Regions from separate parts of the Microbacterium sp. Z10_103 genome, predicted to be linked through region 2. Evidence: predicted binding sites of a transcription regulator. Region 2 holds the regulator's gene; the other holds the start of a gene.

Region 1 (11,670 bases), 1.2 Mb from region 2:
CACTCGGCGCATCCCGACGACCACGGCTTCGCGGTGGGGTCGATCTGGTCGGTGGGGTCGATCTGCTCGGTGGCCATGTCTCCTCTTTTCGACGGGCTAGAAGGGCGAGCCGGCGTCGTAGATCGAGATGAGGGTGAACACCTCGTTGAGGAGGTAGACGGCGAAGGCCGCACCCACTCCGATGCTGAGCACCGTCACCGCGATCCACGCCCACACGGGGGCAAGACCCTTGCCGGTCTGCCGACGGAGGATCACGCCGCGACCGATGACGTAGACGCCGTTGCTGACGATCAGCGTGAAGAAGATCCACGCCCAATGGAACGGCTTGTCGATCCCGCGTGCGCGCAGCGCCCGCCAGTCGAGGTAGGCGAACGCCACCTGCGCGGCGATGACCAGGTATCCCAGGAGGGTCAGGAGCAGCGTGGCGCCGGTGAACGAGGCCGCCCACGCGTTGGAGGGCGACTCGAGGGAGTCGTTGATGCTGTCCTCGAGGAACCCACGCCAGTCGATGAAGAACAGGGGCAGGAAGGTGACCAGCGGCAGGAAGACGATGAGCCAGATCCACGGCGTCTCGGTCGGGATGTCACGACGCTCGGGGGCGGGCGCCGTGGGGGCCGACGGATAGGCCGGGTACGCCGCGGGCGCTGACGCATAGGTCGGGTACGCGGGCTGCGCCGGGGCGGGGGTGGGGTGTGCGGGCGCCGCAGGGGCAGCGGCGGCCGCGGCGGCGGTGGCCGGGGCGGGCACGGCGGCCGGGGCGGCCGGGGCGGGTGCGGCGGCGGAAGCCGGCTGTCGGGCCTCGGTCCACGCCGATCCGTTCCACCAGCGATGGACGGAGGGGTTGTCCGGGTCGGCGTACCACCCCGGAGGGAACTGAGGGGCGTCGGTCATGTCGGTCCTTCCGCGAGAGCCGGGTCGCGTCGAGTCTATTCGGCAGCCCGATCACCGGAAGTCTCGTGAGGTGTGCGACACCCCCACCCGCAGGTCTTCGAACCGGTCCGCCACGAGGTTGGTCACCCCCTCGACCGAACGCTCCAGCATCCCCCGCACGATGAGCGCGGGAGATTCCCGCACCACGCGCCGATGACGGTTCCACACACCGACCGAGCAGATCACGTTGACCAGGCCGTGCTCGTCCTCGAGGTTGAGGAAGGTGATGCCGGATGCCGTGGCCGGCCGCTGCCGGTGGGTCACGAGCCCGGCGACCTCGACGCGCCGGCCGTTCTCGTGCGTGCGCAGTTCTCGCGAGGTGAGAACCCCCCGCGCATCGAGCTGGGAGCGGTAATGCGTGAGGGGATGATCGCCCGGTGAGATGCCCGTCGCCCACAGGTCGGCCGCGAGCACCTCATAACTCGTGGGGTCGGGGAACAGCGGCGGCTGCACCGACACCATCGACTCGGGCAGGAATTCGGCGCGGTCCTGCGCCGCGGAGCCGGCCAGCCAGATCCCCTCGCGGCGGCTGATGCCGAGGCTGTCGAACGCACCCGCCGTGGCGAGCGCCTCCAGCTGGGCGGCGGTGAGGCCGGTCCGGCGCACGAGGTCGCGCAGATCGCGATACTCCCCTCGTGTCTCCCGCTCGGTCACGATGCGCTCCGCCACCTTTGCACCGATCCCAGTGACCTCCGCCAGTCCCAGACGCACCGCGAACCGCCCGTCGCGGCGGTGCGCATCCGACTCGTCGGGGGCCTTCGGATCGAAATCGCCGACCGGCGGCTGGTGGCGGTCAGCGCACGCGGGCAGGCCGGTGGCCCCGGCCGGCGAAAACCGAGGAGATCGCGCGAATCGAGGGCCGGATCGGGCCGCAGCATCCTCGATTTCCGGGATCCCCTCGAAATCCGCGGTGGATCCGGCCGGCTCGCCCGGCCCGGCGGGCGAAAACCGAGGAGATCGCGCGGATCGAGGACCGGATCGGGCCGCAGCATCCTCGCTTTCCGGGATCTCCTCGAAATCCGTGACGGGTTCGAGGGTTGCCTGGACGCCCGAGCGCAGCAGGTCGGGTCGGCGCACCTCGACACCATGCCGGCGGGCGTCGGCGCTCAGCGTCGCCGGCGAGTAGAACCCCATCGGCTGAGCGCGCAGCAGCCCGGCCAGGAACGCGGCCGGATAGTGCAGCTTGATCCACGAGCTCGCATAGACCAGCAGGGCGAACGAGAGGGAGTGGGATTCGGCGAACCCGAAGTTCGCGAACGCCTGGATCTTCGCGTAGATCCCGTCGGCGACCTCGCCAGTGAGTCCGTTGCGGGCCATTCCGGCGTACAGCTTCTCGCGGAGCTTCTCGATCCGCTCCACGCCGCGCTTGGATCCCATCGCCCGGCGGAGGAGATCAGCATCCTCGGCCGTGCAGTCCCCCACCGCGACGGCCATCTGCATGAGCTGCTCCTGGAACACCGGCACGCCCATCGTCCGCTCGAGCACCGGCTCTAGCTTCGGGTGCGCATAGGTCACCTTCTCCTGGCCGAGCTTGCGCCGGACGAACGGATGCACGGCGCCTCCCTGGATGGGCCCGGGGCGGACGAGCGCGATCTGCACCACGAGGTCGTAGAACCGGCGCGGCTGCAAACGCGGGAGCAACCCCATCTGCGCGCGGGACTCGACCTGGAACACCCCGATCGAATCGGCGCGGCACAGCATGTCGTAGACGGCCTTCTCCTCCTTCGGGATCGTCGCGAGCTCCCACACCTCCCCCGTCGCATCGCGGATGAGGTCGAAGCAGTACTGCAGCGCCGCCAGCATCCCGAGGCCCAGCAGATCGAACTTCACCAGCCCCATCCAGGCGGCATCGTCCTTGTCCCACTGGATGACCGTGCGGTTCTCCATGCGCGCGTGCTCGATGGGCACCACCTCCCCCACCGGGCGGTCGGTGAGCACCATGCCGCCGGAGTGGATCCCCAGGTGCCGCGGCGCCTTCAGCAGTTCGGTGGCGTACGCCAGCACCTGATCGGGGATGTCGTGATCGGCCCCGGTATCCAGCGCCGCCCCCCATCGCTCGACCTGCTTCGACCACGCGTCCTGCTGCCCCGGCGAGTGCCCGAGCGCCTTGGCCATGTCGCGGACGGCGTTCTTCGGCCGGTACTGGATGACGTTGGCCACCTGCGCGGCGCGGTCACGGCCGTACTGGCGGTAGACCCACTGGATGATCTCCTCGCGCCGGTCGGAGTCGAAGTCCACGTCGATGTCGGGTTCCTCGTCGCGGAGGCTCGAGAGGAACCGCTCGAACGGCAGGTCGTAGGCGATCGAATCGACCGCGGTGATGTCGAGCAGGAAGCACACGGCGCTGTTGGCCGCCGACCCGCGCCCCTGGCACAGGATGCCTCGGCGGCGGGCCTCCTGCACGATGCCGTAGACGATGAGGAAGTAGCCGGGGAAGTCCTTCATCTCGATCACCCCGAGCTCGCGCTCGATGCGGTCGCGATCCTTCGGCTTCAGGTCGGGGTACTTGCGCGGCACCGCCTCCCAGACGAGGTGCCGCAGCCAGGACATCGGCGTGTGCCCGTCGGGCACCTTCTGCTTCGGCAGCGCGGGCTTGGCGCGCCGCAGGGGGAACGCGAGCTCATCGGCGAGGGTCACGGTGCGCGCCACCGCGCCGGGATACCGCGCGAACCGCCGGGACATCTCCGCCCCCGAGCGCAGGTGGGCGCCGGCGTGGGCGGGCAACCATCCGTCGAGTTCGTCGAGGCCCCGGTTCGCCCGCACCGCGGCGACGGCCGCTGCCAGGAGTTCCCGTTCGGGGGCCGCGTAGTGCACGTTGTTGGTGGCGAGCACCGGCAGCTTCCGCTCGGCGGCGAGCGCGGCGAGCAGGTCGTTGTGGCGCGAGTCCAGCGGATTACCGTGATCCATCAGCTCGACGTGCACCGCATCGGGGCCGAAGCGCTCGACGAGCCGGTCGAGCGCGGCGGCCGCCGCATCCGGGCCGTCCTCGGCGAGCGCGCGACGGACCGGCCCCTTACGGCAGCCGGTGAGCACCGCCCACTGCGGGTCGTGGGGACCGCCGGCCCGTTCGGCGAGCTCGTCGAGGTCGTACACCGGCCGCCCCTTCTCCGCACCGCGCAGCTGCGCGGACGTGATCGCCGCCGCGAGCCGGTGGTACCCCTCCTCCCCGCGCGCGAGCACGAGCAGATGCGAGCCGACCGGATCGGGTTCGCCGTTCTGCGGCCCGGGCAGGTTCAGCGACAGCTCCGCGCCGAAGACGGTGCCCAGCTGCAGCGACTCGGCGGCCTCGGCGAAGCGGACGATGCCGTAGAAGCCGTCATGGTCGGTGACCGCGAGCGCGTGGAGCCCCAGGCGCTCGGCCTCCTCGGCGAGTTCTTCGGGCGAGGATGCGCCGTCCAGGAACGAGTACGACGAGTGGGCGTGCAGTTCCGCATACGGCACGGTGTCGGCGGGACGCTCGATGGCCGGGGGCACGTAGGGTCCGCGCTTGCGCGACCACGCCGGACTGTCGCCGCCGTCGGCTCCGGCGGGAACCGTGCCGGGGCGACGTCGATCACTGAGCGTGCGTTCGATCTCCGACCACGGCACGGGCGGGTTGTGGAAGCCCATCAGCGTGCCTCCGCCCGGCTCAGGGACCGGGTGCGGCCGGAACAGGACCGGATGCGGCCCGTTCCTGCCCGGCTGGGCAGAGGAGATCTGCCGAGCAGAGGAGCGAAGGCGCGTCCTCCGTCCTCGGCTCGGCAGATGTCCTCGCCCGGGCCGGCCACTCGGGACGGGGCTGAGGTGCGAGACGAAGGGTCAGTCATAGCGGCCCTCGGCGGTCCAGACGCCGTTCTCCTCGACGAGCAGCCAGGCGACCCCGTCGTCATCGACCACCTGGAAACGGTGCGCGCGACGCCGGCGCACCGCATCCCACCCCCGTTCGCGAATCGGCCAGGGCCCAGCCCACGACCGGATGCGGCCGCGCCGACCACCGACCGCGAACAGCGCCGGCTGCGCGCTCAGCACCTCGCGCTCCCCCACCACCACGGTTCCGCCGGCGGCATCGGTGACACCCACCGGGCGCGGCTGCGGGTAGACGGTGGTCGGCAGCGGATCGGGCAGGCTTCCCGGCCACGGGCGGGCGCGTTCTTTCGCCACGACCGCTCGATCCCCCCACGGCACGAGCACCTGCCGTTCGGTGAGCCAGCGCCCGCCGCCGACGGCCGGGGTGAGCACCCCGCGATGACCGAGCATCGCCTGCACACGCGAGAGGGCGTGATGCACGCGCTCTTCCGGACCAGCACCGAACAGCCCGATCACGTGATGGGATGCCTCATCCACGGCCTCGGGCGAGATCCTCACGCGAGCGACGCCGCTGCCGAGGACGCTCTGCGCGTCTTCGGCGAGCTGCCACCGCACCCGGTCGACCACAGCGGACGCGTCGAACGACCCCGGATGCAGCCACACCCGCTCGCTGCGCTCTCCCCGGTCGCCGACCAGCTCGACCCGCAACTCCGTGCACACCAGGTGACGCTCCCCGAGGCCCTGCACGAACTCATCGGCGGCGATGCGCATCCCGAAGGCGATCTGCTCGGCCAGTTCCAGGGGCGGTTCGAACGACACCTCGCGGTGCAGCTCGGGCGGCGGGGTGCGGGGTTCGACCGGGCGGGAGTCGCGACCGGCCGCGAGGGCGTGCAGCCGCACGCCCTGCTCCCCGAAGCGGTCGCGCACACGTTCGACCTCCATCGCCGCGAAAGCGCCGAGGGTGTGCACCCCGAGCCGTGCCAGCAGTTCGGGCAGCGCCGTCTCACGGGATGCGGTCGATCCGGCCCCCGCCGACTCCAGCACCCCCACCGACAACGGCGCGAGGAACGGCGCCGCCTCCCCCGAGGGCACGATCCGCACCGGGGCGTCCGCGCGGGTGGCACGTGCGGCGAGCTGGGCCGTGAACAGGCCGTCGGCGACCCCTGCCCGCACCCCCGTCATGCCGTCGGCGACGAGGGCGGCCAGAAGCGTCCGGGCGGCTTCGTCCTCACCGCCGTAGTACCGCGCGGGCCCGCGGGCGCGCAGGGCGCACAGCCCCGGGCGGACGATCTGCACGCCGGGGGCGAGTTCTTCGATGCGCGCGACGATCGGTGCGAAGGCGCGGGCGTCGCGCACGGGATCGGCGGGAACGATCACGAGCCCGGGGCTGACCGCCTGCGCGTCCCGTCGTCGCTGCCCGCGCCGGACGCCGGAGGCACGGGCCGCATCCGAGCACGCCACGACGATGTTGTGCTCGAACACGGCGATGGAGCTCTGCGGGTGCAGCGTGTGCGCGTCCGGGTCGAGCGCAGCCGGGTCGAGGGCACCGGATTCGGCGGCGGCGCCGTCCAGGGAGAGCGCCGTCACCGGCCAGTCGGGAAACCACAGCACGAGGCTGCGTACGGGTGCGAGCATTCAGCCCACCGCCCTCACCTCGGAGAACTCCGGCACCGCCTCCAGGCGGGGGCGGGATGCTTCGGCGGCAGGCCCGAGCAACGACACGGTGCCGTCGGCGGCGGGAAGAAGCATCCGCGCTCGGCGTGCCGACGGCGAGCGCCGGCTGGTCACCGAGACGGTCAGTTCGCGTGCGGCGAGGTATCCGTGCCCGGCGCCCAGGCCCTCCCAGCGCGGATCGGCGACATCGATCGTCGCCTCGGCCTGCGGCCACGCGCCCTGGACGAGCAGCACGGTTCCGCGATCGCGCAAGCGGGCGGACAGCCGCGAGACCTCGCCGTCGGTCACACGCGCGGGCGGGCGCACGGCGACCACGGGCATCACCTCGGCGATCGTCGCGGTGATCGCCAGCCACCGCGGACCCGGTTCGGGGACGAAGACGAGCCGGTCGAGGTCGAGCCCATAGCGCTCGGCGGCTTCGACACCCAGTTCGGGCATGCCCACGGCCGCGCACCACGCGCCGTCTTGCGACGGTCGCGCCATCAGTGCCAGCAGCAGCGCGGTCGAGGGGGCGAGGGTATAGGCCGACCCGGGCCGCAGCCCTCCCCCGGGAAGGAGACCGGCGAACGCGGGATGGGTCGGCATCGCGGGAGCGTCCAGACGGCGGCCTTGCATACGCTCGAGCTGCGCGCGCAGCTCGCGTACGTCGCTCAGCGCTTCCGCCTCGGTCCGCACGATCGCCCTCATTCCCACAGGCTAGAACATTTGTTCTACGGTCTCAATCCCGTGGTTCGAAGATACGAACGCCCTCCGACATTCCGCATCCCCTCACGATGACGGACGGTTTCGTCGCTCTGGGACGCCGCGAAGCGACGAAAACCGTCCGTAACCGTCAGGGGCAGGAGAGGTCAGGCGGCGAGAGCCAGGTAGGGCTCCCAGCGCGGGTCGGCGCGGTCGGTGCCGCGAACCGTCCACTGCGTCCCGTGGGGGGCACCCGGGATCAGCCGCAGACTCCACGACATCTCCTGCGGCGTGCGGTCGCCCTTGAGGTTGTTGCAGCGAAGACAGCACGCGACCAGGTTCTCCCACGAGTCCGCGCCCCCGCGCGAGCGCGGCAAGACGTGGTCGATCGTGGATGCTGTCTTGCCGCAGTAGGCGCAGCGATGCCCGTCGCGGCGCAGCACGCCTCTTCGCGTGACCGGGATGCGGCGCGCACCGGGCACTCGCACGTAGCGGGTGAGGAGGATGACCGCGGGGCGGTCGTAGGCCCCTGCGGCCGCCCACACGGGGTCGCCCTCCACCCGCTCGATCACGGTGGCCTTCTCGTCCATCACGAGCACGAGCGCTCGCTTGAACGACACGACAGCGAGCGGCTCATAGCCCGCGTTGAGCACCAATGTGCGCATTCCGCTTCCTCTCGAATGGCCGGGACGGATTCTCGGATATTCGACATGCGACGGATCAAGGAGCGCAGGTTATGAAAAAGGCGCTGTCTTCACAGACAGCGCCAGAACGCCACGGCCGAGCCGCGGCGTCCGATTCCACGATGCCGAAGGACGAGCAGACCGAGCGCATCCGTGGTGCGAATGCGTGGTGTGATGCCCATCGGCTCCTCCGCTTTCTCTCAGCGTCGCTGACAGGCTAACCCACGCGACACGCCCGGGGATCGCCTCGGGGAACGAAAAGGCGGCGTGTCGGGAACCATTCCCCGGCACGCCGCCTTTGCGAAGTCTCAGCTGGCGTTGGACTGGAGCCAGCCCCACGGGTCCACGACGCCGCCGTTGACGTGCACCTCGAAGTGCAGGTGGCACGCCGTGGAACTGCCCGTCGACCCGACGACGCCGATGAGCTGCCCGGCGGCGACGCTCTCGCCCGCCCGGACGACGCGGCTGCCATAGGTCATGTGGCCGTACAGGGTGCTGACCCGCTGGCCGTTGATGACGTGATCGATCGTGACCGCCACGCCGTATCCGCCGAAGCTCTCCTGCGAGACGCGCACGACACCGCCGGCGGCGGCGAACAGCGGTGTGCCGCATCCGGCGAGCAGGTCGACGCCCTGGTGGTAGCCGGAGTCGCCGAGGCCACGGCCCTGCTTGAAGCCCGACAGCGGCCAGCGGACCTCGCCGGAGCCCGGAGCGGTCATGGTCAGGTCGATCGACGACAGCGATACCGGGGAGGAGGCGGCACGGACGCGAGCACGCTCGGCAGCGGCTTCGGCGGCCTTCTTCTTCTCGATCTCCTCCGCCGTGGTGGCTGCGTAGCTGCTGCGCTGGAGCTGAACCGCGGATGCGTCCGAGGCCACGACGAGCGACTGCGCATCGTCGGCGGCGATCTGTTGCAAGGTCCGCGACTCCTCCTCGGGCTGCCAGGCCGCATAGGCCGGCAGCGCGACGGTGGCGATCAGACCGGCGACCATCGTCAGGACCGCAGCGCTGCGCAGCGGCGCAGCCTTCCCCGAGCGGAGCGGGCGCTGACGGGTGGGTCGTGCGGCGGCACGAGGCGCCTTCGCCTTCGCCGGGGGCCGCACCTTGGCGCGAGTCGAGGTGCGCGCTCGGGCGCGGCGGGTCGTGTCGGTCGTGTTCTGCTCGGGTGCAGATCCGACCGAATCGATATCTTCAGCCAATAGTTCCTCCGGCGCCTCCGCGCCTGTCGGCACTGGCTCGTCGGGACTCAGTTGGGGACGATATGCGGGCTTCACCCTCCGCAGACGACGAGCCGATGAGGCAGCCTGCGCGGGGTCCGACGGTGGGGCTTTTCACCTGGGGACGGGATGAACGCTACCGGAAGGTAACGAATATGTCACGCTGACCACAAATCCCGTGGACAACTGCCAGCGAGACCCGGCTGGGGAGGATCAGTGCTGGTCGTCGACGAGGAAGATGTGCGAGGCCACTTCGATCGGCAGTTCCAGGCCCTCGTCGCTGCCGTCCATCTGCAGCAGGACGTAGCCCTCGTTGAACCGGTAATCGCCGCGAGCGCCGGGGACGACCCCGGCTGCCTTGAGCTGCTGCAGCAGTTCCGGATCGACCTGCGCGGGCTCGGCGAGGCGCCGTACCGTCCCGGCGATCGGCGCGCCGGCCTCGTTGAGTCGACGGACAAGGCCCACGACACCCTGCTCGAAAGTGTTGGCCGGGTGGTCGCCGAGCTGATCGAGTCCCGGGATGGGGTTGCCGTAGGGCGACTCGGTGGGGTGACCGAGGAGTTCGACCAGGCGACGCTCGACCTGCTCGCTCATGACGTGCTCCCACCGGCACGCCTCCTCGTGGACGTACGCCCAGTCCAACCCGATGACGTCGCTGAGGAGGCGCTCGGCCAAACGGTGCTTGCGCATCACATCGACGGCCTTCTGGCGACCGGCGTCGGTGAGTTCGAGTCGCCGGTCTTCGGAGACGACGACGAGTCCGTCACGCTCCATGCGCCCGACGGTCTGCGACACCGTCGGGCCGGAGTGCCCGAGGCGCTCGGAGATGCGCGCACGAAGAGGCACGATGTTCTCCTCTTCCAGCTCGAGGATCGTGCGCAGGTACATCTCCGTGGTGTCGATGAGATCGGTCATATGGCGGGGTTCCTCGGCGCTCAGCGGTGGACTTCCAGCCTATCCAACGCTCCTGAGCCCCGGCCCGGCCATCCCCCCTTCCCCGTGCGGTCACGGACGACTTTCGTCGGAATCCGGCCGCGCAGAACGACGGAAACCGTCCGTGACCGTGCCTGGGGGCGGAGAGGGCGGTGCGCGGGGCCGCCCTAGAATCGAGCCATGCCGCACGTGGATCTGCCTCGCGACCTCCTGCCCGCCGATGGACGCTTCGGATGCGGCCCCTCGAAGATCCGCGGAGCGCAGCTCGAGGCGCTGGTGACGCGCGGCGCGACGCTGCTCGGGACGTCGCACCGTCAGGCGGCCGTGAAGAACCTTGTCGGAAGCGTCCGCGGACGCCTGGGCGAACTGTTCCGCCTTCCCGACGGCTACGAGGTGATCCTCGGCAACGGCGGGTCGACGGCGTTCTGGGATGCTGCGGCGTTCGGCCTCATCGAGCGCCGCGCGCAGAACCTCGTCTTCGGCGAGTTCGGCGGCAAGTTCGCCGCTGCCGCGAAGACGCCGTGGCTGGAAGCTCCCGATGTGCGCAAGGTCGAGCCCGGGACCGCGACCGTCGCCGAGCCCATCGAAGGCGTCGACGTGTACGCGTGGCCGCACAACGAAACGTCCACCGGGGTCGCGACCCCCGTGACGCGTGTCCAGGGCGACCCCGGCGCGCTCACCGTGATCGACGGGACGAGCGCCGCCGGCGGCATCGACCTGGACGTCGCCCAGGCCGACGTCTATTACTTCGCGCCGCAGAAGAACCTCGGGTCCGACGGCGGCCTCTGGTTCGCCGTCGTCTCCCCCGCCGCGATCGAGCGCATCGAGCGGATCGCCGCATCCGACCGGTACATCCCCGAGTTCCTCAGCCTGAAGAACGCGCTGGACAACTCCCGCCTGCAGCAGACGCTCAACACCCCGGCGCTGACCACGCTGCTGCTGCTGGACGACCAGCTGAGCTGGATCCTCGACAACGGCGGGCTGACGTGGGCGAACGCGCGCACGTCGGAGTCTTCCACCACGCTGTACGACTGGGCCGAGGCCTCAGCGGTCGCGACCCCGTTCGTCGCCGACCCGGCCGACCGCTCGCCGGTCGTCGTGACGGTGGACTTCGATGAGCGGGTGGATGCAGCCGCCGTGGCGGCGAGCCTGCGCTCGAACGGCATCGTCGACACCGAGCCGTACCGCAAGCTCGGCCGCAACCAGCTGCGGATCGCGACCTTCGTGTCGATCGAGCCCGACGACGTGCGTCAGCTCATCCGCTGCATCGACTACACGATCGAGCGCCTCTAACCGACCGTCGACTCGCCACAATACGTCCGGTTTCACCCGAAATCCGGACGTTTTTTGGCGAGTCGACTGAGGAGGAGTTAGCGCTCGGACTCGTCGTCGGAGTCGGAGTCGGAGTCGTCGAGGTCTTCGTCGGAGTCGTCGTCGAGGTCCTCGTCGGAGTCGACGTCGACGTCTTCCTCGGAGTCGTCGTCGGAGTCGAGATCGTCGTCGTCGTCGGGGGCGGAAGGATCGAGCTGGTCGATGTCGACACCGTCGAGGTCTCCGGCGTGCAGGATGGGCGACCCGTCCTCGTCGAGTTCGTCGTCGTCATCGTCATCGCCCAGCACGTCGTCGATCTCGTCATCGTCGAGGTCGTCGTCGGACTCGTCCGCGTCGTCCTCGTCGATGTCGGCGTCTTCACCGGCGGCGTCGGCCGCTTCGGCCAGGGCGGTCTGCGCGGCCTGGTACTCGGCGAGACGGACAGCCCACGGCGT
Region 2 (11,670 bases):
ACTCTAGCCATTTCTTCTATTTCCTAACGTGCGTCGGCGCTCAGATGCCGAGGAGCTTCTTGGCGACCTTGGCGTCACCCTTGGCGAGGACCTGGTCCTGCGACAGGCGGCGGGTGCGCTTGGTGGCCTTGCCCTCGAGGTTGTGGCGGAGGTTCGCCTGCTGCTTCATGATCTTTCCGCTGCCGGTGACCTTGAAACGCTTCTTGGCACCCGAGTGGGTCTTCTGCTTCGGCATGTCTCTTCCTTCGTTGTGGTTCCCGCCCGGGCGGGGAGTGGTGGGGGCCTATTCGGCCGAGGCCTGGGTGGGCCGAGCCTCTTCGGCCGTGTCCTCGTCGTCGGGGTGCCCGTCGCCACGGGCGGCCGCACGCGCGGCTTCCCTGTTGGCGGTGCGCTGAGCGTTCTGCTCGGCCTTGGCCTCGGACTTGTTCTTGTGCGGCGCCACGACCATCACCATGTTGCGCCCGTCGATCGTCGGGCTGGATTCGACCGTGCCGAACTCCGCGACGTCTTCGGCGAACTTGCGCAGCAGACGGACGCCCTGCTCGGGACGGGACTGCTCGCGGCCGCGGAACAAGATCATGGCTTTGACCTTGTCGCCGGCCTGCAGGAAGCCCTCGGCGCGCTTCAGTTTGGTTATGTAGTCGTGTGCCTCGATCTTCAGACGGAACCGGACCTCCTTGAGGACGGTGTTCGCCTGGTTGCGACGCGCTTCCTTGGCCTTCTGCGCAGCCTCGTACTTGAACTTGCCGTAGTCCATGATCTTGACCACGGGCGGCTTCGAGTTCGGGGCTACCTCGACGAGATCGAGGTCGGCCTCTTGGGCCAGGCGCAGCGCCACCTCGATGCGGACGACGCCGACCTGCTCACCCGCGGGACCGACGAGGCGGACCTCGGGGACGCGAATGCGGTCGTTGGTGCGGGGATCGCTGATACGGAACTCCTCTTCTGGGTAGTCAGCCACCACGCCGCGGATGCGGCGGGAGCGGAAGAGGAATGCACGCCACCCGGCTCGACGCTTTCAGCGCCGGCTTCTCGCACCCGAACAACCCCGACGAGCGGGGCGGAGTGCGTGGACCCGGTAGCCTGGAACGGCGAACGGGTGGGATGGAATCCTCTTACGTCCGAAGCAGAACGCTCCGGAGCCCGCACAAGTCTACCAGAGAGAAGCACGTGACCTCGATCCCCGGCAGCGACCCCATCCCCGACCCGCACGTCGAGCGTCTCGCTCGCTGGGAAGAACAGGAGCGGGCCTCCTCATCCGCGTCCCGCGACATCGCTGACGTGCCGGCCGTCGAGGTCATCACCACCACCGCGGTGCACCTGCTGAGCGCCGCCGCCGTGAAGGTCGGCCTGGCGGATGACCCGGAAACCCAGACCGACCTGGACGAGGCCCGCAAGATCATCAACGCTCTCGCCGGCCTCATCACCGCGGGCGCGCCGGAGATCAGCGACATGCACGCCCGCTCGCTGCGCGACGGACTTCGCTCCGTACAGCTCGCCTTCCGTGAGGCCTCCGTCATCCCCGATCCGATCGGCAAGGGGCCGGGCGAGAAGTGGACGGGACCCGTCACCTGACCCGGGCTGGGCCCGTCGCTCCGGTCCTCGCTTCGGGCTCCGTGCCCCGGAAAACGAGGGCATCACGGAAATCGAGGATCGATCGAGCCCAAGGGGTCCTCGATCCGCGAGATGTCCTCGATTTCCGGGTCGCGTTCGGAAATTTTCCGGGCCCGCTCGCCCACGTCGCCGCTTGGTCGCGAGCGAGGCTCAGCGGGCGAGGCGACGTGACGTGCCCCGGAAAACGAGGAGATCACCGAAATCGAGGATCGATCGAGCCCAAGGGGTCCTCGATCCGCGAGATCTCCTCGATTTCCGTGAGCGGCTGCGGGTGCGTGAGCGGCTACGGGTAGGGAGCGGCTACGCGGAACGGTGGAGCTTGACCGTCAGAGAATCCACGAGCACGGCGATGCGGTCATCGGCCGCCCAGCGGCGGGCGACCCGCGCGAGCACCGCGTCCAGTTCCTCCTGGTCCAGGCCGTGCATGAGCTGGAGGTGCACGATGAGGTCGGGACCACGCAACTGTGCGGACGGATCGCCCGGCTCGACCGCGAGGTCGAGCACCGCCAGCTCCCCCGAAATGCTCTGCTGCAGCCCGGTGAAGACGTCCGCGGACAGGTGGCTCGGTTCCCACGGGATACCCTGACCGATCGCCCACACCGCGGGGCGACGGAGCACGAACTCCGTCTCGGACCCCGGATCGATCACGATCAGGTCGGTGTCGTCGGATGCTGCGGCGAGGGCCGTACGCACTCCCTCGGCGGGGACGGGGCGTGCCGCCGCATCCCACCGCCCCATCGCGTCGACCGAGGTGAAGACCGGGAGCACCTTGCGACCGTCGGGCGCGCCGACGGTCACGATCGACAGCTCCTGGGTCTTGTCCACGGTCAACCCGGTGGGTCCGACCCCCTCGTCGCCCTTCTCTGCGATGAGCGGGATCAGGAGGCGCGCGTGCCGGTAGGCCTCGACCACGGCCACCGCGTCGGCGTCTCCGGCCCGGAAACCCTGCAAGGCCGCGAGGAGCGCGGGGTCTGCCGATCCGTCGTCGCCGGAGTGCGGGTTCGCCTCGAAATGGCGGCCCTCCCAGGGCACGCCCGCGGAGTCAGCGCCGGAGTCCGGCGACATCCAGCGCCTCGGCCAGCGTGAAGGCCCCCGCATACAGCGCCTTGCCTATGATCGCGCCCTCGACGCCGAGGGGGACGAGTTCCCGCAGAGCGACGATGTCGTCGAGGCTCGACACTCCCCCGGATGCCACGATCGGCTTGGGGGTCCGCGAGGTCATCTCGCGCAGGAGCTCCAGGTTCGGTCCGCGTAGTGTGCCGTCCTTGGTGACATCGGTGACGACGTAGCGGCTGCAGCCGGCGTTCTCCAGCCGGTCGAGCACGGTCCACAGGTCGCCGCCATCCCGCGTCCATCCACGCGCAGCCAGGGTCGTCCCCCGGACGTCCAGGCCCACCGCGATGACATCGCCGTAGCGGCTGATGACATCCGCCGCCCACTCCGGGTTCTCCAGGGCGGCGGTGCCGAGGTTGATCCGCGCGGCACCGCTCTCCAAAGCCGTCTCGAGCGAACGGTCGTCGCGGATGCCGCCGGACAGCTCGACCTGCACGCCGCGCACCTGCTTGATGACCTTGCGGAGTATCCCGCCGTTGCTCCCGCGGCCGAACGCTGCATCCAGGTCGACGAGGTGGATCCATCGCGCGCCCTGCCGGGCCCACTCACCGGCGGCTTCAACCGGGTCGCCGTAGGACGTCTCGCTTCCGGCCTCCCCCTGGGTCAGCCGTACCGCCTTTCCGCCGGCGATGTCGACGGCGGGCAGCAGGATCAGCTCGGGACTTGACGCGAAATCGTTCATGGCTCCTCGTGCGAACGGACGGCGGGCGCCGGGGCTGGGCACAAGCTCAGAGAGTAGCCCCGCCGAGGCCGCCGATCCAATTGGACAGCAGCTTGATACCGGCCTCGCCCGATTTCTCGGGGTGGAATTGCGTCGCTGCGAGCGGACCGTTCTCCACCGCCGCGAGGAACGGCGTGCCGTACGTGCACCAGGTGAGGGCCGGTGAGGGGAACGGCGGCAGAACTTCCAGATTCCACTGCTGCGCCGCGAAGGAGTGCACGAAATAGAACCGCTCGGACTCGAGACCGGCGAACAGGCGCGAGCCTTTGCCCGCCTCGACGGTGTTCCACCCCATGTGCGGCAGCACCGGAGCATCCAGTTCGGTGACCACTCCCGGCCACTGCCCGAGCCCCTCCGTATCGACCCCGCGTTCCACCCCACGGCCGAAGAGCACCTGCATACCCACGCAGATTCCCAGAACCGGACGGCCACCGGCCAGACGGCGCTCGATGAGCTCGTCACCGCGGCTCTCCCGCAGTGCCTCCATGACGGCGTGGAAGGCCCCGACTCCGGGGACGACCAGACCGTCGGCGTCGCGGATGAGTCCGGCGTCCTTCGTCAGGCGCGCATCGGCTCCGGCCGCAGCGAGAGCCTTCACAGCGGAGTGGATGTTGCCCGAGCCGTAGTCCAGGACGGCGACGAGCGGCTTATCGCTCACAGAGCGCCCTTGGTGCTGGGGATGCCGTCGACCATCGGATCGAGCGACTTCGCCTGCCGGAACGCACGCGCGAATGCCTTGTACTCGGCCTCGGCGATGTGGTGCGCGTCGCGGCCCTCGAGCACGCGGATGTGTACGGTCAAGCCGGCGTGGAACGCGATCGCCTCGAACGTGTGCCGCACGAGCGAACCGGTGAAGTGCCCGCCGATGAGGTGGAATTCGAAGCCGGCCGGTTCACCGACGTGCACGAGGTAGGGCCGGCCGCTGATGTCGACGACAGCCTGCACGAGCGCCTCATCGAGCGGCACGAGGGCGTCGCCGAACCGGGTGATGCCCGACTTGTCGCCGAGGGCGTCACGGATCGCGTCACCGAGCACGATGGCCACGTCCTCCACGGTGTGGTGCGCGTCGATGTGCGTGTCGCCGGTCGCGCGCACCGTGAGATCGATCAGGGCGTGCTTGGCGAACGCCGTCAGGAGGTGGTCGTAGAAAGGCACACTCGTCGAGATGGAGCTGCGCCCCGAGCCGTCGAGGTCGAGTTCGATCTCCACGGAGGACTCGCTCGTGGCACGTCGCAGGGTCGCGGTGCGGGGCGCGCCAGTTCCGGTCATACCTTCGATCCTATCGAGGCCAGGGCATCGAGGAACGAGGTGGACTCCTCCTCCGTCCCGGCAGTCACGCGCAGCGAGTGCGGGATACCGACGTCGCGGATGAGGACACCGCGGTCATAAAGCGCCTTCCACGTGGCAGCAGGGTCATCCACCCCGCCGAAAAGGACGAAGTTCGTCGACGACTCGTAGGGCGTGTAGCCCAACGCCGAGAGGGTGGCCCCGATGCGATCGCGCTGGCTGATGATGTCCTCGACCATGCCGAGCATCGTGGAGGCATGCCCCAGGGCGGTCACCGCCGCCGCTTGCGTGAGGGCGCTGAGGTGGTAGGGCAAGCGCACGAGCCGCAGGGCGTCCACGAAGGCCGGATCCGCCGCCAGGTAACCGACCCGGGCGCCGGCGAACGCGAACGCCTTGCTCATCGTGCGCGAGACCACCAGCCGTTCGCGACCCGGGAGAAGGGTGAGCGCCGAACGCTCGTCCCGCGGCGCGAACTCGTGGTAGGCCTCATCCACGATCACGATGCCGTCGGTGGCGTCATACACGGCGGAGATGACGTCCAACCCCATCGGCGTTCCGGTGGGGTTGTTGGGCGCGCAGAGGAACACGACATCCGGCTGAACCTGCGCGACCTGCGCGGCCGCGGATTCCGGTGAGAGCGTGAAGTCGTGCGCCCGTTCGCCCGCCACCCACCGCGCTCCGGTGCCCCGGGTCAGGAGGGGATACATCGAGTACGTCGGCGCGAAGCTGAACGCCGTGCGGCCGGGACCGGCGAAGGCCTGCAGGATGTGCTGCAGCACCTCGTTGGATCCGTTGCCCGCCCAGATCTGATCGGGGGTGAGTCCGTGGCCGAGGTACTCCGCGAACGCCTCACGAAGAGCCGTGAACTCCCGGTCGGGGTACCGGTTCACGTCCCGCAGCGCTCGGGCGATCGAGTCGAGGATGTCATCGGCCACTTCTTGCGGCACGGGATGTGTGTTCTCGTTGACGTTCAAGGCGATCGGCAGCGCGGCCTGGGGGGCACCGTACGGCACCAATCCGCGCAAATCGTCGCGTAGCGGGAGGTCGTCCAACCGGATCGTCATTCTCCCCATGCTACGGCGAGCTGATCGGGCTACGGGGTGGCGGCGAACTCTGTAGGGATCGCCAGGCGCTGGCCGGCCGACACCGTCGAGGAGTCCAGCATGTTCAGCCGCGAGATCGCGTCGACGACGTCACGCGTGTCGGCATCGGGGGCGACGTCCTGGGCGATGGACCACAGCGACTCCCCAGACATCACCGTGATCTCGGTGAACGTCCCTGCCGGCGCTCCCCCGTCACCCGAGGCGAGGGCGGACCCGCCGGCGAGGGCGGCCCACGTGATCGCCAGCACGGCGGGAAGTGCGGCCAGGGACGCCAGCACACGGCGACCACGCGCGGTGAGGCGCAGGCGGGTGGTGGGGGCGACGCTCGCGATGGTGGCCATGGCTCCTCCTTTGGGGGAAGGTTCGCATCCAGCACTCGGCCGGGAGGGCAAGATGCGAACCTGTCTTCCGAATCTATCTTCGATATACTTCGCGTGTCAACCAACGCCTGATCGGACATGGATCGGAGGCGACACGCGGAGCGCAGCGACATCCGAAGCCCGATACCGGATACGGTTTCGACGACGGAAGACCATCACGGACCTCCGACATTCGAAGACCGGTGCCATGGCGGGCCCGGGAGGGAGCAGGAGAATGACCGACGCGACCGCTCGAGAGAAGCCGCAGACGCGCCGACGCAAGAGCCTCAGCGACAAGCAGCTCGCGATCCTCGAAGTCATCCAGAGATCCATCGCCCGGCACGGCTACCCGCCGAGCATGCGCGAGATCGGCGACGCCGTCGGGCTCAAGTCGCTCTCCAGCGTCACGCACCAGCTCAACCAGCTGGAGCTGAGCGGATACCTCCGTCGCGACCCCGGCAAGACCCGGGCCATGGAGGTGCTGATCGATCTGCCGGGCACGGCGGCGGAGAATCCGGCCGACGCCGGCCCGTCGGTCGGCGACGCCGCGCTCGTGCCGCTGGTGGGCCGCATCGCGGCCGGTGTGCCGATCACCGCCGATCAGCACGTCGAGGAGATCTTCCCGCTCCCCCGCCAGCTCGTGGGCAAGGGCGACCTCTTCATGCTGAAGGTGTCGGGCGAGTCGATGATCGACGCTGCGATCTGCGACGGCGATTGGGTCGTCATCCGCTCACAGGCCACTGCGGAGAACGGCGAGATCGTCGCGGCGATGCTCGACGGCGAGGCCACGGTCAAGACCTTCCGCCGCCGCGACGGCCACACCTGGCTGCTCCCGCGCAACTCCGCCTTCGAGCCGATCCTCGGCGACGAGGCGGTCGTTCTGGGCCGCGTCGTGGCGGTGCTGCGCGCCGTCTAACCCCGCCGCCGCCCCCTCCGCATCCGCGCGAGAAACGACATCCCGGCCGAGAAACAACGCGTTGCGTTACGTCTCGGCCGGGATGTCGTTTCTCGGTGGCGTCCGTGGGGGTCAGGCGACGGGGGCGGCCACACGCGCGCGCGTCCGGCGCGTGGCCTCGATGATGTTGCGGAGGGACGCCACCGTCTCGTCGTAGCCGCGCGTCTTCAAACCGCAGTCCGGGTTCACCCACACCTGCCGCAGCGGCAGATCATCGACGGCGCGGTCGAGCAGCTCCGCGACCTCGGCGACCGAAGGCACACGCGGTGAATGGATGTCGTACACGCCCGGGCCGATGCCGTGGGCGAACCCGGAGGTGCGGATGTCGCCGATCACTTCGCCGCGGCTCCGCGCAGCCTCGATCGAGGTCACGTCCGCATCCAAGGCGGCGATCGCATCGATGACCACCGCGAACTCCGAATAACACAGGTGCGTGTGCACCTGCGTCGCGTCGGCTGCGCCGGCCGTGGCCAGGCGGAACGACCCCACCGACCAGTCGAGGTACGCCGGCTGGTCCGCGCGCTTGAGCGGCAGGAGTTCGCGGAGGGCGGGCTCGTCGACCTGGATGACCCCGATCCCCGCACGCTCAAGGTCGGAGATCTCGTCGCGGAGGGCAAGGGCGACCTGATTCGCCGTCTCCCCCAGCGGCTGGTCGTCGCGGACGAACGACCACGCCAGGATCGTCACCGGTCCTGTCAGCATCCCCTTGACCGGCAGTTGGGTCAGTGACTGCGCATGCGTCGACCAGCGCACCGTGATCGGTGCCGGGCGCGAGACGTCGCCCCACAGGATCGACGGTCGGGTGGCGCGTGATCCGTACGACTGCACCCACCCGTGACGGGTCACCGCGAACCCGCCGAGATTCTCGGCGAAGTACTGCACCATGTCGTTCCGCTCGGGCTCGCCGTGCACCAGCACGTCGAGTCCGAGCTCCTCCTGCAGCGCAACGACGCGGGCGATCTCCTCGCGGAGGAACCCCTCGTACGCATCCGTGTCGATCTCCCCGCGGGCGAAGCGTGCACGGGCGCGGCGGATGTCACCGGTCTGGGGAAACGATCCGATGGTGGTGGTCGGAAGCACGGGCAGCCCGAGCGCCTCCCGCTGTGCCACCTCGCGCACCCCGTACTCGCCGCGAGAGAAGTCGGCATCGGTCAGCGCCTGGGCGCGGGCGCGCACGTCGCCGTCGCGGACTCCGGGCGCATTCCGGCGATCGGCGAGAGCGGCGGATGCGGCGGCCACCTCATCCGCGATCGCGTCGGGGCCGTCCTCAAGACCCCGCGCCAGAGTCGCCACCTGACCGATCTTCTGGTCGGCGAACGCCAGCCATGTCGCGAGGCGGGGGTCGAGGTCCGGCTCGTCCTCGACATCGTGCGGAACGTGCTGCAGCGACGTGGAGGTCCCGGCCGCCACAGCGGCGGAGCCGAGGGCGGCGAGCTCGGCGAGGCGGGTGTGCGCTGCTCCGAGATCACCTCGCCAGACGTTGCGTCCGTCGATGACGCCGCCCACCAGCGTCTTGCCGCCCAGCCCGTCGACGACCGGCGGGACGGCTCCCCGGGTGAGATCGACCGCGATCGCCTCGACGGGGGCTGCGGCCAGCGCCGCCCACGCCTGCTCGGAGAGCTGCGCGTAGGGGGCTGCGACGAGGATCGCAGGGCGGTCGGATGCTCCGCCCAACGCCGCGTACGCCCGCTCCGCCGCCGCGGCGAGGGACGCCGCATCCTCCGGGAGGCTCTCGCTCACCAGCGCCGGCTCATCCAGCTGCACCCACTCCGCGCCGGCCGCGCGGAGTGTTGCGAGGAGTTCCGCGTACACGGGAAGCAGGTCGTCGAGGCGGTCGAGCGGCCGGAAGCCGTCCGGCGCCCCGTCGGCGGGTTTTGCGAGGGCGAGGAATGTCACGGGGCCGACGATCACCGGCCGCGTCGTGTAGCCGTCGGCGCGCGCCTCGGCCACCAGGCGCGCATACCGGTCACTGGAGAGGCGGAAGACGGTGTCGGGCGAGATCTCGGGCACGAGGTAGTGGTAGTTCGTGTCGAACCACTTCGTCATCTCCAAGGGGGGATGCTCCCCCGCGCCCCGCGCCGCAGTGAAGTACCCCGCGAGGGGAACGGTGCCGTCGGCCTCGCGCAGGTCAGCGAAGCGCGCGGGGACCGCGCCGACGGTGACAGCGGCGTCGAGCACCTGGTCGTAATACGAGAACGACTCAGGGATGGCGGAGTCGTTCCGGCCGAGCCCCAGGGCGGCCAGGCGGCCCCGCGTCGCGCGACGCAGCGCCGCCGCTGCGGCCTCGAGCTCCGCCTCGTCGAGCGCGCCCGCCCAGTGCGCCTCCACGGCGCGCTTGAGCTCGCGCCGGCGTCCGATGCGGGGGTATCCGAGGATCGTTCCGGTGGGGAATGCGGTCATCTCGCGGTCTCCTTGTGCGGTGTGAGGACACCGGCCTCGCGGAGGACCGCGAGCACCGTGTCGTGGTGGTTGAAGGCGTAGAGGTGGACGCCAGGCGCGCCGCCGTCCACCACGTCGGCGACCAGACGTGCGGCGTAATCGATTCCGATGCGGGTGCGACCCTCGGACGTGGGCTCCACCTCGAGGGCGATGGCGAGCTCGGACGGCAGATCCTCGCCGGTGAGCTCGAGCACGCGCCGCAGACGTGCCGGCGAGGTGATCGGCATGATGCCGGGCAGGATCGGGATGGTCACGCCGGCGTCGCGGGCGCGCGCGACGAACCCCAGGTAGTGGTCGGCGTGGAAGAAGAGCTGCGTGATCGCGAGGGTCGCTCCCGCGGCCTGTTTCGCCAGCAGGGCATCGATGTGCTGACGAGGATGCCGCGAACGCGGATGCCCCGTGGGGAACGCTGCGACCGCGATCTGCACGCGGGGGCGACGGTCCACCCGGGCGGCCCCGGGAAGCCCGGGGATGCCGAACTCGGTGTAGGGCGCACGCTCGGCCTGCACCCTGTCGATGAGTTGCACCAACTGCGCTGAGCTCTCAAGGTCGCCGAGTTCCACCTCGTCTTCGGCCACCCCCTCCGGCGGGTCGCCACGGAGCGCCAGGAAGCTCGTGATCCCCGCGTCCAGGAATTCACGGATGAGTGCGGCTGCGCCGGTGTAGCTGTTGCCGATACAGGTGAGGTGCGCGAGCGGCTCGACGTCGGTCGTGCGCCGGATGTGGCGGAGCACGTCGAGCGAGCGCCCGCCGGTGGATCCACCCGCGCCGTACGTCACGGAGATGAACTGGGGCCCGGTCCGCGCCAGACGCGCGATCGTTTCGTGGAGCGCCGGCTCCGAGGTCGCCGAGCGAGGCGGGTACAGCTCGAAGGAGAACGGCACGTTGGTGCGCAGATCGTCGGACATCTGGGGCTCTCGGCGGAGGAACGGGGTGCTGCGCGCAGCACCTACGGCGGTTTGCGCACGCGACGTCAGGGGCGGGGCGGTCGTGCGGTTCGACGGTACCGCCGGCCCCTTCCCGAGGGGTGCGGTGTGTCGGACTGTTTCGCCGATCTAGGCTGACGGCATGCCTGCTCCCCTCCCCCACGGCTCTTGGCCATCTCCCCTCTCCGCGCGCGATGTGGCGGCGGCGTCGCCGCGGATCGACGGCGCGCGGTTCGTCGGTGATGAGGTGTGGTGGGGGCAGACGGTTCCTGAAGAGGGCGGCCGGACGACGGTGCGACGGCGGTCGGCGGATGGCACCGTGAGCGACGTCCTGCCGGCGCCGGGGAACGCGCGTTCCCGGGTGCACGAGTATGGCGGAGGCGCATGGGCAGCGACCGACGACGCCGAGCTCGTCTACGTCGAGAAGAGCGATCAGCGCGTGTGGGCACTCCGGCCGGGCGGGCAACCGCGAGGCCTGACCCCCCGCGCCGACGGCGTGCGGTTCGGCGGCTTGCGCGTTCAGGCAGGGATGCTGCTGGCCGTGCGCGAGACGGACGGGACCGGGCGCACGCCGCAACGCGACATCGTCGTGATTCCCCTGGACGGTTCCGCGGCCGCGAACTCGGCGGCCGTGCAGAGCATTGTGGCCGGCAGCGATTTCGTGGCGCAGCCGGCACTCTCCCCGGATGCGACGCGACTCGCCTGGATCGCGTGGAATCACCCGGACATGCCGTGGGATCGCACGGAGCTCCGTGTCGGCGAACTGCAGGACGGCCGGATCGACACGTGGGCTGTTGTCGCCGGCGGCGCGGACCGCGCGCCGCTGCAACCGGAATGGACAGGACGGGACGAACTCGCGTTCCTCGACGACGCGTCCGGCAGGTGGAACCTGTGGGGCACGCGGGTCGGCGGCACGCCGCATCCGATCGCCCCCGCCGATGCCGACACCGGCGGCGCACTCTGGGTGCTGGGTTCCCGGTGGTTCGCGCCCATCGACGGCGGCTTCGTCGCGGTGCGCACCGACGGTGCCGACCAGCTGGTGCTTCTGACGGACGGAAACGAGCGCACGCTGCCGGTGCCGGTCACATCAGGCGCCCTCGTGGAGGACGCCCACGGCCGAAGGGTGCTGGTCTCGGGCAGCAGCCCGCATCAG

The links. The regulator LexA, encoded in region 2, represses DNA repair genes until DNA is damaged. The targets are predictions, from matches to a motif close to TCGAACANNTGTTCGA.
Region 1: the regulator LexA is predicted to act here: its motif matches at 7,088-7,103, upstream of imuA' (DnaE2-dependent mutagenesis accessory factor ImuA').

What each region holds. Positions count from the first base shown of each region.
Region 1 is NZ_JBZEGK010000001.1:2,019,240-2,030,909, forward strand. Features, by position in the region: gene AC4FS2_RS09800 (UBP-type zinc finger domain-containing protein) at 1-77, opposite strand, end outside; gene AC4FS2_RS09805 (DUF2510 domain-containing protein) at 97-891, opposite strand; gene AC4FS2_RS09810 (error-prone DNA polymerase) at 943-4,539, opposite strand; gene AC4FS2_RS09815 (DNA polymerase Y family protein) at 4,729-6,351, opposite strand; gene imuA' (DnaE2-dependent mutagenesis accessory factor ImuA') at 6,352-7,077, opposite strand; gene AC4FS2_RS09825 (HNH endonuclease) at 7,239-7,736, opposite strand; gene AC4FS2_RS09830 (M23 family metallopeptidase) at 8,063-8,953, opposite strand; gene AC4FS2_RS09835 (iron-dependent transcriptional repressor DtxR) at 9,185-9,886, opposite strand; gene serC (phosphoserine transaminase) at 10,085-11,197, shown strand; gene AC4FS2_RS09845 (DUF3027 domain-containing protein) at 11,275-11,670, opposite strand, start outside.
Region 2 is NZ_JBZEGK010000001.1:826,757-838,426, reverse strand. Features, by position in the region: gene rplT (50S ribosomal protein L20) at 1-11, opposite strand, end outside; gene rpmI (50S ribosomal protein L35) at 41-235, opposite strand; gene infC (translation initiation factor IF-3) at 284-961, opposite strand; gene AC4FS2_RS03815 (DUF1844 domain-containing protein) at 1,171-1,575, shown strand; gene AC4FS2_RS03810 (SseB family protein) at 1,915-2,679, opposite strand; gene priA (bifunctional 1-(5-phosphoribosyl)-5-((5-phosphoribosylamino)methylideneamino)imidazole-4-carboxamide isomerase/phosphoribosylanthranilate isomerase PriA) at 2,657-3,409, opposite strand; gene hisH (imidazole glycerol phosphate synthase subunit HisH) at 3,456-4,106, opposite strand; gene hisB (imidazoleglycerol-phosphate dehydratase HisB) at 4,103-4,717, opposite strand; gene AC4FS2_RS03790 (histidinol-phosphate transaminase) at 4,714-5,799, opposite strand; gene AC4FS2_RS03785 (LysM peptidoglycan-binding domain-containing protein) at 5,829-6,179, opposite strand; gene lexA (transcriptional repressor LexA) at 6,433-7,113, shown strand; gene metE (5-methyltetrahydropteroyltriglutamate--homocysteine S-methyltransferase) at 7,225-9,552, opposite strand; gene AC4FS2_RS03770 (methylenetetrahydrofolate reductase) at 9,549-10,499, opposite strand; gene AC4FS2_RS03765 (prolyl oligopeptidase family serine peptidase) at 10,660-11,670, shown strand, end outside.